Regions from separate parts of the Nitrosococcus wardiae genome, predicted to be linked through region 2. Evidence: predicted binding sites of a transcription regulator. Region 2 holds the regulator's gene; the other holds the start of a gene.
The links. Region 2 encodes FliA, which starts transcription of late flagellar genes. Its sites were predicted from a motif close to GCTAAAGTTNNNNNNNNNNCNGCCGATA; they were not measured.
Positions count from the first base shown of each region.

Region 1: pomA (flagellar motor protein PomA) is a predicted target of FliA. The motif match lies at 1,359-1,386, and genes of this name have one in related genera.

Region 1 covers NZ_CP038033.1:2,140,400-2,148,083, reverse strand. Annotated here, with positions in the region: gene E3U44_RS10405 (flagellar motor protein MotB) at 1-513, opposite strand, end outside; gene pomA (flagellar motor protein PomA) at 523-1,293, opposite strand; gene E3U44_RS10395 (DUF1244 domain-containing protein) at 1,529-1,774, opposite strand; gene E3U44_RS10390 (NUDIX domain-containing protein) at 1,827-2,240, opposite strand; gene cpdA (3',5'-cyclic-AMP phosphodiesterase) at 2,304-3,113, opposite strand; gene E3U44_RS10380 (sulfurtransferase) at 3,122-3,934, opposite strand; gene E3U44_RS10375 (AI-2E family transporter) at 4,009-5,121, opposite strand; tRNA gene E3U44_RS10370 (tRNA-Thr) at 5,169-5,240, opposite strand; gene E3U44_RS10365 (type III pantothenate kinase) at 5,307-6,107, opposite strand; gene E3U44_RS10360 (biotin--[acetyl-CoA-carboxylase] ligase) at 6,104-6,913, opposite strand; gene wrbA (NAD(P)H:quinone oxidoreductase) at 6,996-7,595, opposite strand; gene arsC (arsenate reductase (glutaredoxin)) at 7,610-7,684, opposite strand, start outside.
Region 2 covers NZ_CP038033.1:503,160-510,843, reverse strand. Annotated here, with positions in the region: gene flhF (flagellar biosynthesis GTPase FlhF) at 1-876, shown strand, start outside; gene E3U44_RS02535 (MinD/ParA family protein) at 863-1,786, shown strand; gene E3U44_RS02530 (RNA polymerase sigma factor FliA) at 1,783-2,508, shown strand; gene E3U44_RS02525 (flagellar motor protein) at 2,697-3,437, shown strand; gene motD (flagellar motor protein MotD) at 3,445-4,299, shown strand; gene E3U44_RS02515 (DUF2802 domain-containing protein) at 4,367-4,819, shown strand; gene E3U44_RS02510 (pentapeptide repeat-containing protein) at 4,867-5,601, shown strand; gene amrA (AmmeMemoRadiSam system protein A) at 5,613-6,137, opposite strand; gene amrB (AmmeMemoRadiSam system protein B) at 6,172-6,957, opposite strand; gene amrS (AmmeMemoRadiSam system radical SAM enzyme) at 7,092-7,684, shown strand, end outside.

The DNA of each region.
Region 1 (7,684 bases), 1.6 Mb from region 2:
GGGTTTAAAGTCCTGGCTAAAGGTGGCACTTCCCGAGGGAAAAGAACCTTTCTCCTGAATACGAATGACAATTTGCTCACCTATTCTCTCTAAGACAACCAGCCCCTGGTCGATTTCATTTTGGAGCATATCTTGAAGCTCGGCCACCTTTGCTTCCGTATCCCGGATACGCGCCTCAGAAAAATCCAGCGTTTGTTTAGTCTCATCAATAGTATCCTGACGAATATCATCCCAGGGAGTGAAACGGGGACGACCAGGGCTGAACTCCTGGGCAATAATACTCGTACCCTTAGGGGGTTCCTTAACTTTAATCTCCCGCTGCACCCCAAAGGCAAACTTCATGGAGCCGGCGACTTGTTTGTATTTTTGCAAATCTAGCTCTGAAAAGGACAAAAGCAGCACAAAAAAACTCATTAACAGGGACATAAGATCGGCTAGTGTAACTACCCATGCCGGAGCACCTGACCTTTCCTCCTGCGGTTCGCTCTCGGCCGCAATCAAGTCCTGTTCCATCTCCTCCGATCAGCTCTTCTTTTCTCCATTGTTATTGTGGCGCTTAGAACCTGGCATAAAGGTTAGCAACAGCTCTTCCAATACCCGCGGGTTGTGACCCTGTTGAATCGACAGGATGCTTTCAATGATTATGGAGCGATTAAGCCGTTCTTCATTACTGCGCAGGGCGAGTTTGTCGGCGAACGGCAGCGCCACCATATTAGCAATCATGGCACCATAGAGCGTGGTCAGCAGGGCAACGGCCATAGCCGGGCCAATTTTTTTTGGGTCATCCATAGAAGAAAGCATCTGTACGAGACCAATCAAAGTGCCAATCATACCCATGGCCGGCGCCACTTCGCCAATGGCCCTAAAAATTTTCTGTCCCAAATCATGACGCTGTAGGGTTTGCCGCAGCTCAGCCATCAACACCCGGCGCACCATTTCGGGATCGTGACCATCTACTAGCAAGGTCACCCCTTTTTTCATGAATTCATTCTTAATATCCCAACTTTCTAAAGCTAACAACCCATCCTTTCGGGCTGTATTCGCCATCTCTAAGGCTTGTTTAATAATCTCTTCCGGCTTATCAGCCTTATACACAAAAGCCTTCATAGCCACCTTGAAGGAACCTAAAAACTGGCTGAGGGAGAACTTCATGAGCACTACAGCTGTAGTCCCCCCTAAGACGATCAAAAGAGAGGGCGGATTGAAGAAAACGAGCACGCTAGAGCCCAATAAAATGGCTCCAGCCACAACCCCAAAGCTACTAATTAAGCCAAGCAGGGTGGCCAAATCCACGCCGATATACCTCCCTCATTGTTGAAACAAGCGCAGTGAGAAGATGCCCCACGACTCACGAGGTCTATCGGTCAAGATCGGGAAATTTTTAATTCTGACTCAGTAAATTAAGATTGCCTGAGATAAACCAAGGGGTTGGGATAGAGAGCGAAGGCAAACATGAAAAGTAGCACCCTACCAGGATAGGATGAGAGTACAGGAAAATTACTACCCTAAAAAATTTTTCCAAAACGAGCTATTTTTGATATTTCGCCTTCCACTCTTCATAAGGCATACCATAAATAATTTCCCTCGCTTCATCATAAGATAGGTGTCCACCCTGTTCCTCGACCGCCGCTTGATACCATTTTGCAAGGCAATTTCGACAAAAGCCGGCCAAATTCATCACATCGATATTCTGAACCTCGGTATGTTCCTGAAAATGCTCCACTAAGCGGCGAAACACAGCCGCTTCAACTTCTAACCGGCTCTTTTCATCCATCTTTCTTTCTCCTCCAGCATTTCCATACCTTCATGCACTCAGTCCCCAAACCTTACCAGGGCAGCTTGGCGGCCCGGCGGGCCGCATCCACAAGCTCCCCATAGGAGCACAGTTGAGCAAATTCATCCTCCGTTACCCAAGCCTGAGCTTGATGCTCATTAGAAAGGCGAAGTTCCCCATCTATTCCCTTTCCACGATAGACCAATACTATCATCGGGTCCCCTCCATAATTAGCTTGATAAGCAGTAACAGGCCGGTCATCTAACGCAACCGTCATTCCTGATTCTTCATAGGTTTCCCGCCGAGCAGCCTCATGGGGTAGCTCGCCTCCCTCAACTTTACCAGAAATTACTTCCCACTCCCCGGGAGCCACGGCTTTGGAAGTACTGCGCCGTAGCGCAAGAAAACGGTTGCCCTGGAACAGGAACACCGCCACTGCCACTATAAAATAAGTTGTCTCAGACATACCCCTACAGGACCTCTCTCCACTTCCTTTTTGTCCATACCCAGGTTTACTGCCTGCTCTTGATTAAGAAAAACCAAAGTGCTCCACATAATAGGCCTGAGTCTCAATCTGGCCGTTAGGGAACAAAACTAGCCGACGATAACCTGGTCCCAGCTGGTCCAGTTGGAAATGCTCGCTGCCAGGGACAAATTGGACACAGGTAGAAGGGCTGCCTAATAATTGAACACCGTGGCGCTCAGTATGAAACTCTTGATGGATGTGACCCCAAACGATGCCTCGAACCTGGGGATACTGGTCCAAAACGGCAAAAAAATCCACCGCATTATCCAATCCCATGGCATCCATCCAGGAGCTACCTATAGCCACCGGGGGATGGTGAAGGAAAACTAGCGTATTTAAATCCGGGCGACTAGCTAGACTGCGGTTAAGAAAATCTAATTGGCCCTTGCCCAAGTGTCCATTAGGCTGACGAGGCACTATAGAATTGAGGAGGATAAGCTGCCAACTCTCGAATGTGATTAAGGGCTCAGTGCTAACATTGGCATCATTTAAGATTTCACCCATGAGCGCTGGATTGTCATGATTCCCAGGAAGGCAATACACAGGCAGCTCTAAATCTTGGCAATATTCCAACAGCCATCGATAAGCTTCCGGTTCGGCCTTTTCCGCAATATCGCCACTAATCACCACCAGATCCCCGGGATGGCGCTGTTGTTGAATGTGTTTAAAGACAGCAACCATCGACCTGCGGGTATTTAAATTATCCCATAACAGCGCACCTGGATCGGCCAGCAAATGGGAATCCGTGAGCTGCATCACCCTAACAAATTGGCTAGGGTTATTTGTGACCTCCCAATCACCTGGGGCAACCATTGCTTGCTCTACACCTCGATGGGAGTATCCGGGTCGTTACCCCACTCTGACCAAGAACCGGGATACCCTCTGATTCGTGGATACCCTAAATATTTCAATACCATACAGGTGTGGGCCGAACGATGATGAGTCTGGCAATGACAAATAATTTCCTTATCAGGGGTAACGCCCAGGGCTTCCAGACTCGACCGCAATTCATCCATCGACTTAAAACGCAAATTACGCTCCTGATCAATGGCCCGTGTCCATTCAAAATTCACAGCCCCTGGAATATGGCCGCCACGCTGAGCACGGACATATTCACCATGGTATTCCGCCGGAGAACGGGCATCCAGGATTACTACATTGGGATCCAATAAATGGGCCAAAAGATAGTCCTTGTCTGCTACCTTTTTGCCCTGGTAGTGCCCGTGAAAGTGGCTAGACGGTCGATTTTCCCACCCTTCCTTTAGCGGGTGTCCTTCGATTAGCCATGCCTTTAAACCACCATCAAGCAGAGAAAAGTGCTCATGTCCTAGCTCTTCTAGAGTCCAAAGTAAGCGAGAAGCGCGGCCATTTCCCTCCGCATCATAGGCAATGACATGGCTCTCTGGGGTAAACCCTAGATGGGAGAGCACTCGACTTAAACGGTGCTCATCGGGCAAAAGCCCCATCACTGGAGGGCGAGCTGTTACAATATGGGCATAATCCAAGTGCACCGCCCCAGGCACGTGGCGCGAGAGATAAGATTCTTCACTGCAAAGGTCAATAATCAGCAAGTTTTGGTCATTCAGCCGCCGCTCTAACTCATCAGGCTGCAAAAGCATGGGGAACATTGCCATTTATACCTCCAGGAGCCTACTTAATCAATTAAAACCCATTATCCTAGAAACGGCAGTTTGAAGCGAGAAAGAACCTAAATCATCTTCTCGGAAGAAGACCCTCCTGGGCAATCAACGGCTAGGGTAGCGGATGCCTCTGAAGGAGGAAGGTCGGGCCAGGCCTTAAGCACCGCTTGCACAAGCGTAGCAAGCGGAATCGCAAAGAAGATTCCCCAAAATCCCCAAAACCCTCCAAAAACCAAGATAGCTACAATAATGGCTACCGGGTGCAAATCTACCACCTCAGCGAACAGCAAAGGCACTAAAACATTACCATCTAAGGCTTGAATAATCCCATAGGCACCGAGCAGGTAAGCAAACTCAGCGTTAAATCCCCACTGGAAATAGGCGACGAAAGCTATTGGCAAGGCGGCCGTCACCGCGCCGATATAAGGAATAATTACCGACAACCCCACCAATACACTCAGCAGCATAGAAAACTGCAAACCCATAAGGGAGAAGGTGATGAAACTCACCATCCAGACAATCAGGATCTCAAGAAATTTACCCCGCACATAATTGCCGATTTGAAAATCCACCTCATGCCACACTTGAGCGGCGAGTTTCCGCTCCCGTGGAAGATATTGCTTGAACCAACCGATAAGCCGAACCTTATCCTTGAGGAAGAAAAATACCAGCAAGGGCATAATGACGAGATACACCCCAAGGGTAATCAGACTCATCACTGAAGCTAAGGACAAAGAAAGGACTTTTTGGCCTAATTGGGCAAGCTCAGAGCGAATTGCGCTCATCAAGTCATAAACCTGCTCTTCGGAAAATAAATTCGGATAATGTTCCGGTAGGCTCAACAAAAGTTCCTGCCCCCGGGCAATCATCGTCGGTAGCTGCTGGAAAAACTGGGTTAGCTGCTGTGAGAGCAAGGGGAGTAGACCGAATATCACGGAAAACAAAGCGGCCATAAAGGTAACAAACACCAAGGTTACAGCTAACCAGCGAGGACAGTGCCACCGCTCCATATATCCCACGATTCCCTCTAGCAGATAGGCAATCACTAGGCTCGCAAGCACCGGCGCCAACATGCGCCCCATAAGGACCACAGTGACAAAACCGGCAGCCAGCAAAATAGCCAGACCCGCTACCTGGGGATCGGCAAAATGACGCTGAAACCAATCGCGAATAAGGCGCATATCAACAATAAAAAATCAAATAAAGATCAAGAATAGGACAGTAGCGGTGCCGGGTGAGGGATTTGAACCCCCGACCTTCGGTTTACAAAACCGCTGCACTACCACTGTGCTAACCCGGCTATGATTACTAAAGAGAGGTGACTAGTTCAAAGGAGGGTAAAATAATTCTACCATTTTAAAAAAATTTATTGAGTTGCGCAATCGACATCTGCTTCCCGCCTTACTTTTGAAGTATCCCTAGCCACTCGCGCAAGACCCCACAACACGAGATCTGGAAGGTGTTCATATTTATCCCGCAACAATGGCAACATTCGAGGAGCATCCCCGCCCGTGATAACGCGCTTGAGATCCCCTCTCACTTCGGCCGCCACATCGATGCTAACACGGTCAATAAAGGCAATAGCCGCATACAATGCGCCCGCATTCACTGCAGTACTAGTCGTACTGGCAAGGAGCGAGTACTCCAATGTTTCGGCAGTTTCATCAATTCCTGCAGTATTATCTGCCAGCAATTTAGGCATCATGGTCAGACCGGGGACAATCAACCCTCCTAGATGTTTACCATCAGTGGCAAGCACGTCAATAGTAATTGCGGTGCCACAATCAACAATAACTATTGCTCCCTTATGAGCGCTACCCCGATAACGCTGACGCACAGCCACTAGCTCTAACCAACGATCTATCCCCAAGGTCTCAGGCTTTGAGTAGGCGTTGCGTATCCCATAACCATTACTACGTGAGGTCAAAAATTCAGGCACGACTTGCCATTGATTTTGCGACCATTCTTTCAGTTGTTCTGCAACTTTTGGTCCTCCAACATTAGCGACCACAACCCGGTTGACACCTTCAAGACCTTTCCAAGCTTTAGAAAGAACCCGCTTGATACCGGTCTTGCCCCGTACCATAGCCTTAACATCAGCAGGCTTACCGCCATCCAACCGAGCCCATTTAATCCGGCTATTGCCAATATCCACTAATAAAATCACTTGACTGGCCTCAAGCTCACTTCACCACAGAGGTAGCATGACATCCCCTCTTCTCCTCGCAACAACAATCCCCCCTTCTCATCAATACCCCATGCGATACCGCTGATTACTCTATTACCCATGTATAAATAGACTTCACGCTGATAACAGACGTCCCATTTACGCCAGTCCTCAAGACAATCACCTAGCCCCTGACTCTCGAAATTACACATCACTAACAAGAGATGATGGATCAGTCGCCCAACCAATTGGTTACGATCTATAGGCTGGTCTGGGAGGGCTTCCCGTAAATCAGCACAAGGTTGATCTAACCGTTCTCGATAGAAAACGGGCATATCCACATTGATCCCTACCCCTATTACTGCACCTGTGATCTCCCCCTTGGGTAACAACTCCACCAGAATACCACCCAATTTCCGATCATCCCAAACCACATCATTAGGCCATTTAAGGCCAGCTGTAGTGAGGCCTTGGTTTTCCAAGGCACGCAACACAGCCACTCCAGCAGCCACACTCAGACCGGATAGAAACTGTGGGCCTTTAGAAAAGTGCCATAGCAACGAAAGATAAATATTACCACTTGGAGGTGATATCCAGGGACGTTCATGCCGTCCTTTACCCGCTGATTGGGTCTCGGCTAAACAGACCCCCCCCCTATTAGTGCCCGCCTTCGCTCGAGCTAATAGATAATGATTAGTCGAATCCAATTCTGTGTGAATCTCTAACCGTGACAGCCATTTTAGGCTATCCTCCCCCATGGCTGCCCGGATAAATTGCGGTTTAAGAGGAATGATACCCGCTTGCAAGAGATTCCCTTGGCTCCTTAACAGCAAAACACAAAGCGCATTTTGACACAGCCTACATCCAAGCTAAAGTCAAGCTAACCCTTCACTGGATTGGCGCCAATGCGGTCGCTGTTTCCGCTAGCCGCCGCCCTAGCGCTCGACATAAAATAGCCTCATTCTCACTCAACGGCAATTCATTATCTGCACCGGCAACATGGCTAGCACCATAGGGCGTGCCCCCATCTTTAGTATTCATCAGTGCTGGCTCGGTATAGGGCAGTCCTAATAACAGCATGCCATGATGAAGCAAGGGAATCATCATGGATAACAAGGTGGATTCTTGCCCACCATGAAAACTAGAAGTTGAGGTAAAAACGGCAGCAGGCTTGCCTGCCAAAGCCCCTGAAAGCCATAATGAGCTGGTACTATCAAGAAAATATTTAAGAGGAGCTGCCATATTCCCAAACCGGGTTGGACTCCCCAAAGCTAGCCCTGCGCACTCACGCAAGTCATCTAGAGTCGCATAAGGGTGACCGCTCGAGGGTATCGTATCTTCTACTGCCTCACAGACAGTAGAGACCGCCGGCACCGTTCGCAATCGCGGCTCCATACCCTCCACTTCCCCCACTCCCCGAGCTACCCGCTCAGCCATTGCTGCCACATTACCATAGCGGCTGTAATAAAGGATAAGAATTTCAGGCATGTACTACACCACCTTTAAAGGATCTCAAGTACTTTCTCTGGCGGCCGTCCAATTGCCGCCTTACCATGGGCTAACACGATAGGCCGTTC
Region 2 (7,684 bases):
TTATCGGACCTTGCCTGGGGTGAATTGGGCCGACGCCACCCCCTTAAGGCACAATTGCTCCGCCGGTTAATTGGACTGGATCTTGTTCCCGAACTTTGCCGGCAGCTTGCTGCCCAGGCGAGTAACAGCAATGACCCCCATCAAATTTGGCAGCAGGCGCTGCAGGTGCTGACAGACCTTATCCCCATTGCCGATGATGATACCTTGACCGCTGGTGGGATCGTCGCCCTCATCGGCCCCACGGGGGTGGGGAAAACCACCAGTGTGGCGAAAATTGCGGCGCGCTTTGCGCTTCGCCATGGGATCCATAGTGTGGCTTTGGTGACTACTGACTGTTTCCGTATCGGAGCGCAGGAACAATTGCACACCTATGGCCGCATTCTTGGTGTTCCTGTGAAGGTTGTTCAGGATCGGCAAGCATTGGAGAAAATTTTGGATGGCTTGCTGGATCGGCAGTTAGTGCTCATTGACACAGCAGGCATGAGTCAGCGGGATATGCATCTTACCAAGCAATTTGCCATGCTTGCTGGAGGTGGCCCAAAAATTAGGAATTACTTAGTCCTATCAGCGGCCACTCAATCTTCGGCGTTGGATGAGGTGGTGCAGCAATTTAATCGGGTTGAGCTCTCGGGCTGCATCCTGACTAAAATCGATGAAGCGGCGAGCCTAGGGGGGATTGTCTCCACCGTTATCCGTCGCCAGTTGCCTCTTGCCTATATCAGTGATGGACAGCGAGTACCGGAGGACTTCGGGGCAGCCCGTGCTCAGCACTTAGTCCATCTTCTCACCGAGTATGCCTGTGAGAGGGAAAAAGGGTTGGCTGATGAGGCACTGGCTCAAGCGTTTGGAAGGGCCATAAATTATGCTCATGTCTGAGGCGCGGATTGATCAGGCCAGTGGTTTGCGGCGGATGACTCGTCCTGTCCGGGTAGTGGCGGTGACTGGTGGTAAAGGGGGAGTCGGCAAAACTAATATTTCAGTGAATTTGGCGGTGGCTTTAGCAAGTCAAGGCCAGAGAGTAATGCTGTTAGATGCTGACCTTGGATTAGCTAATATCGATGTGTTGCTAGGATTACAGCCTACTCATAACCTTGCCCATGTCATTAAAGGGGAGCGTTCGCTAGGGGAAATTATTGTCCCTGGACCCGCAGGCATCAAAATCGTACCGGCGTCCTCGGGAGTGCAGGCCATGGCGCGCCTTAGTCCGGCTGAGCATGCAGGTCTTATCAATGCCTTCAGTGAAGTCAGCACGACCCTGGATGTTTTGTTAATTGATACTGCTGCCGGAATTTCTGACAGTGTAATCAGCTTTACCCGGGCAGCTCAGGAGGTACTCGTGGTGGTTTGCGATGAGCCCGCATCGATCACTGATGCTTATGCTTTGATCAAAGTATTAAGTCGGGATCATCACCTGCAACGGTTTCATCTCCTCGCCAATATGTCTCGTAGTATTCAGGAGGGCAGGGAATTGTATGACAAACTTGCCAAAGTCACCAACCAATTTCTGGATGTGACACTGGAATTTTTGGGAGTGGTACCTTACGACGATTATCTCCGTAAGGCAGTAAAGAAACAAAGCGCGGTGGTAGATAGTTACCCCAGAAGTAAATCAGCGATGGCCTTTATGCACTTAGCCCAAAAGGCAGTCCGCTGGCCGGTACGGAGAGAACCAGGCGGTCACCTTGAATTCTTTGTAGAGCGCCTAGTGCAATACAGTCTGTGCTTTGCAGATGGATCAAGCAGGGTCCATGCGGGGACGAATCATAGTAAGGGGGATTTGTTATGAATGGGGTCGTCGCTTATGCTACCCGGACCCAGGAGAAGCCCAGGAGTGACGAATTAGTCATTCAGTATGCGCCATTGGTAAAGCGTATTGCTTATCATTTGTTAACCCGGCTCCCACCTAGCGTTCAGCTGGATGACCTTATTCAGGCGGGCATGATTGGTCTATTGGAAGCAGCCCGCAATTATAATGCTTCCCAGGGTGCAAGTTTTGAAACTTATGCCGGAATCCGCATTCGAGGGGCTATTTTAGATGAGATTCGTCGCAATGATTGGGCCCCTCGTTCGGTCCATCGTAAGGCTCGGCAAGTGGCTGAAGTGATGCGGGAAATTGAGAACCGCGAAGGCCGAGACGCGCGCGATCATGAAGTTGCAAAGGAACTCGGGTTATCGCTTAATGATTATCATCGACTCTTGCAGGATGCAGGCGGTTATCGAGTATTTAGCCTTGATGAATTTAATGAGAGCGAAGAGTCAGATCCTCTGACAACCCCCCTGCAGGGGCCCTTCGACGGATTACAAGATCAGAGCTTCCGAAGTGCGTTAGTCGGTGCTATTGATGGCCTGCCTGAGCGGGAGCGATTAGTGATGTCGCTTTACTATGTTGAAGATTTAAACCTCCGGGAAATCGGCGAAGTATTGGGGGTGAGTGAGTCCCGGGTTAGCCAAATCCATAGTCAGGCTGTATTACGCCTTCGGGCTCACCTTAATGAGTGGTTGGATTGAGTATATAGCTCATGATTTGTGCTCTCTGTAGAGGGTGGAATAATACTTCCATGCCAGCAGCTTTTCCCCTCGTATTTTTTATCCTTTAGGGGGGGTGTGCGTCCTTTGTACCAAAGGCCCCTATAAGGGAGGAGCGGTTGCAGTTAGGAGTGGTCTTACTAGCGCCAGGGGAGCAACGGGTGTAAAGCATGGATATCTTGAGTATCCTTGGCGTGATCATTGGATTTGGGGCCATTCTCGTTGGCCAGTATTTAGAAGGAGGAGAGTTAAGAGCCATTCTCAATCCTGTGGCTTTGCTTATTGTCTTAGGGGGTACCCTGGGAGCGGTGATGTTACAGACTCCCCTCAAACTTTTTTGGCGAGCCTTCCAGATTTCGGGTTGGGTTTTTCGGCCACCTTCCCAGCGGGCAGAAGAACTTGTTGCCAATATCCTTGAATGGAGCAAGATTGCCCGTAAGGAAGGTTTATTAGGGCTAGAGGCTATAGCCGAGACTGAGGCTGATCGTTTTTCCCGTCGAGGTTTGCAATTATTGGTGGATGGAAACGAACCAGAGGATATCCGCAAGATCCTGGAGCTGGATATTGAACTTGCGGAGCAGCGAGATCTCCTGGCCGCCAAGGTTTTTGAGTCTATGGGCGGGTATGCCCCCACTATTGGTATTCTTGGGGCTGTAATGGGATTAATACAGGTCATGGGTAATCTGGCCGACCCCTCCTCCTTAGGTAGTGGCATTGCGGTTGCTTTTGTGGCGACGATCTATGGGGTGGGTCTTGCTAATTTATTTTTTCTCCCCTTTGCTAATAAATTAAAGGTGCTTATCCGAGGACGCTCATATATTAGTGAAATGGTAGTAGAAGGGCTTATTGGTATCGCCGAGGGGGAAAATCCCCGCAATATCGAAATCCATTTACAAAGTTACTTGGATTGAGTGCGTTATGGCCCGCCGACGCTGGCAGGAAGATCAGGAAGATCAGGAAAATCATGAGCGTTGGCTGGTGTCTTATGCGGATTTTATTACTTTATTGTTTGCTTTTTTTGTCGTCATGTATGCTGTCTCCTCTATCAATGAAGGGAAGTACCGGGTGCTCTCAGAAAGTTTGACTGCGATATTTCCTCAAGCCTCTCGCCGGATAGAGCCTCCTATTGAGGTAGGGGAGTTAATCGTTGCCTCGGGTTCTAGTCCTATTGAAATAGAGGCATTACCTGAAATCTCCTCTGTGACCCCGACTTCAGCAATATCGTTTTCTGCAACCTCTGTCCAGGAGGAGAGTTCGGTGATAGCCAGTCTTGGGGTCATTACTAAGGAGATTAGAACTGCCTTGCAGCCTTTAATCGATGAGAACTTGGTTCGCCTACGTCAAGGCCGGGAATGGTTGGAGGTTGAAATCAATGATAGGGTACTTTTTACTAGTGGAAGCGCTAAATTGGAAGCAGAAGCCGTGCCAGAGTTAAAGAAGTTAGCCAAGATCTTGCGCCGCTTTCCCAACCCCATCCAAGTTGAGGGGTTTACCGATAATGTTCCGATCAGCACACCAGTTTTTCCCTCTAACTGGGAATTGTCATCGGCACGGGCAGCGAGCGTCGTGCATCTGCTTGATCGCTTTGGCGTATCCCCCGCACGTATGGCCGCTATCGGTTATGGACAATACCGGCCGGTGGCAGCTAACAGTACAGCAGAGGGAAGGCGCCGGAACCGGCGCGTGGTACTAGTGATACTGGGGCGGCCCTTTAGCCGCCGTACGCTGGAAGCTCAAGGGTCCCCTGTTGGGGAGGGGCAAGCCAAGAACTAAGCGAAGCGGTATCTTTTACTCTTAGTCCTGTGTTCCAGATACCGTTAGTTTTAGAATTGAGGCGGTAATGGAATTGGTCTGGCTGCTTTTTGTGGTGACAGGGGTGCTGATAATCTTAGTGCTCTATTTAAATCTTACTTTGTATCGAGCCAATCGGCAGTTAGAGGAGCAAGTCCAACAGCTGCAGCAGTTACAGAAGGATTTTGGTGTGCTTTGTGCTGGTTCGGCGAGGTTAGGAAACCAAATTTTACAGTTGGAGCGGCGGGTAAAAAAACTTGATGAACGGCAAGATCAAATTGACTTGCATACGCCTGAGAATTGTGCTTATAGCCAGGCGATAAAGATGGTGCGTAACGGTGCTGATATTGACCAATTAATAGCCAGCTGTGGGCTGTCTCGAGACGAAGCGGGGTTGGTCTACTTATTGCATAATACTAATTCGACTGCAAATACCCCATTCGGCCAGGCAGGTACTAACCATGCGGATAACCAAAATAGATTGAACGAATGGCAAGAATAGTGGTATGTATTAGAAAAGCCTACCTTTAGCGATTATCTCTAATTTGGGTGCAAACAAAGCATGATAAAAGCAGGGCCGAAACTTTTCCAGGCCTAAAACAATACGAGGCGGGATACCCTTGGCGTGATCGCCGCTCTGGATTTGATCGCCGCAGGTTCAGGGATCGGCGTTTACTGTCTGAGCAACGCAGTGGAAAGGACCGGCGCTCTCCTGAGCTACCTGAAACCATCAAATACCGCAGAGCACGGACGCAGCTTAGGAGCCAACTAAAAGCGTACCAGGCCAGCTATCCCCTTAAACGTCGTTTTATTGGGGCGATTATCTTGGCAATGGTTGCCCTGTCAGGGGGATTCTTTTTCCTATCCTCTATTTGGCACATGGGAAACTGCGATATGCCTCCTAGACCAGGGGTGGACTGGAGTAATTGCCTGCTTTCGGGAAGAGTTTTGGTAGCGGCCAATCTAAATGGAGCCAATCTCCTCAATTCATCCCTTAAAGGTGCCGATCTGTCCCAAGCTTCGTTAAATTCTGCTGTTTTAACTTATGCCAATTTGGCCTTTGCCAACTTGAGGCATGTGGATCTTTCCGATGCCATGTTACGAAGTGCTAATTTATGCAATGCGGATTTGAGTCATGCTAGGCTAGATTACGCCGATCTTTCCTACGCTGATTTGTCCGGCGCTCATTTAGACGGAGCTTCTTTGCAAGGGGCGAAATTAGATTATGCCATATGGCCTGATCGGCGTGAGTGTGCGCCTAAATCGATCGGCTTTTGTCGATGAGATCGCAAAATTCAAATTTTTTCCACCGTATAGCGGAACACTCGTAAAGAATCCGACCAATACTCTGGTGGTAGGCCCGTCTTCCGTTTGAGTCCCCTGAGAAATAGCTGAGGATCGGGCAATACTTCCCAAACTGCAGGAAGAAAGGTCCCCCGAAGTGTCCCTTCTTCTAGTACTAACCCGTCAACTCCTGGACGTAACTGGAAAATCAGGTCTTGTTCGTTCTCAAAGGTCATCAAAAGTGGGGGAGTTAGGATTGAGACGGCGATAGTCAGCCGCTCAAATTCCCCGGTTGTCAACGAGGGGAATCGAGGGTCACGAAAAGCACTGGCATAAGCATTTTCCGCAACATCTAAGACCAAGGGCCGATAGGCTTCGAGGGTGCCCATACAGCCGCGCAACCGATTTTCCCATGTCAAAGTCACAAAATTAGCGCCGATGCGTTGGATTAGCGGTGGATAGTTATCGAGTTCAATAGGCAAAGGTTCCCCTGTCTCGAGTCCGTGGCGAATAGAGTCACGGGCTATTTCTCCCAATCTCTGCCTTTCTGCTGGTAAAAAAACGGGGGGATTACTGAAAGACATAGGCACCGTAGCCAACGACTTGATCTCGGGAACCTGCGGTATCACCGGAATTGCGGAGGTCAAGGGTGGTCCCGTGAAGGCCGCGTTCCCGTGCCGCCATGAGGAGCCCGCCCATTGGAATGTAACCGCAGGCCTGTTCAGGATGAATCACCTCGGGCTGTAAAACTTCTATTGCTTTGGTGGTAGCCCTATCGAGCTGTTGGGCAGTAGCGTAGTCGTGATAATGGCTTAAATCTGAACTGACGATAATTAAGGTCTCCTTGCTATCCCAAAAGAGATCGAGTACCTCCTTGACCTGTTTGGGGGAGGTCTGCCCTACAACTAGTGGAACCAGGGAAAAATCACCGAGAGTTTCCTGCAAGAAAGGCAGCTGGACTTCCAAGCTATGCTCTAGGGCATGGGACTCATCTAGTATTCTGACCTGAGGGAGGGTTAAGGCCAGTTGTAAATCATTTTCGTTTACGGGAACGATGCCAAGGGGGGTTGCGAAACCCTCTACCTGGCTGGTTGCTATCCCATAAAAGGGAATTCGATGGGAAGGACCTAGAAGAATAACCCGATGAATCCGCTCCTGGACTTTTTGTAGAGTGGCGTAAGCTGATGCCGCTACTGGGCCAGAGTAGCGATAGCCTGCATGGGGTGCAATAATGGCTTTGGGTGGGCTCCCGCCTGTTCCAATCGTCTTGAAAAAGTTCTGTATTTGGGTTTGTAGTGCCACCAAATCGGCAGGATAGAATAGGCCTGCAACAGCCGGTTGCCGTAAGGTCATCATGGTTTATCCTCAAAATGAAATAGGATAGCGGGGAACAAGCCAATAGGGAAACTTTACTGGTGAACACTATCTAACGCATAAAAGCTGAGTATTTCCCATGAGGGCGCCCAAGGAGCTGCCCAGGAGTTATTGCGTTGGTCATTGAAACCTTTTCGGATACGGTTCCCACTCGTTATTGGCATCGCTTGGATGATGGTCGGGTCCAATGTGATTTGTGCCCCCGTTATTGCAAATTACGTGAGGGCCAACAAGGGTTGTGTTTTGTCCGTGCTTGCCAGGACGGTCAAATTGTTTTAACCACTTATGGGCGTTCTAGTGGCTACTGTATCGATCCTATTGAAAAAAAGCCTCTAAATCATTTTTTACCGGGAACACCCATCCTGTCTTTTGGAACAGCGGGTTGTAATTTGGCATGTAAATTCTGTCAAAATTGGGACATCAGCAAGTCGCGAGAATTTGACACTCTTGCTGATCAGGCCAGCCCGGAGGCCATTGCTCGTGCGGCTGGAGAACTCGGGTGCCGTAGTGTGGCATATACTTACAATGACCCTGTTATCTTTATGGAGTATGCTATCGATGTTGCCCAGGCTTGCCGCGAGCGAGGTATTAAATCCGTTGCAGTAACAGCGGGTTATATTTGTGATGAGCCACGGATGGAATTTTACCGTTATATGGATGCCGCCAATGTCGATCTCAAAGCTTTCACTGAAAAATTTTACCGCAAGAT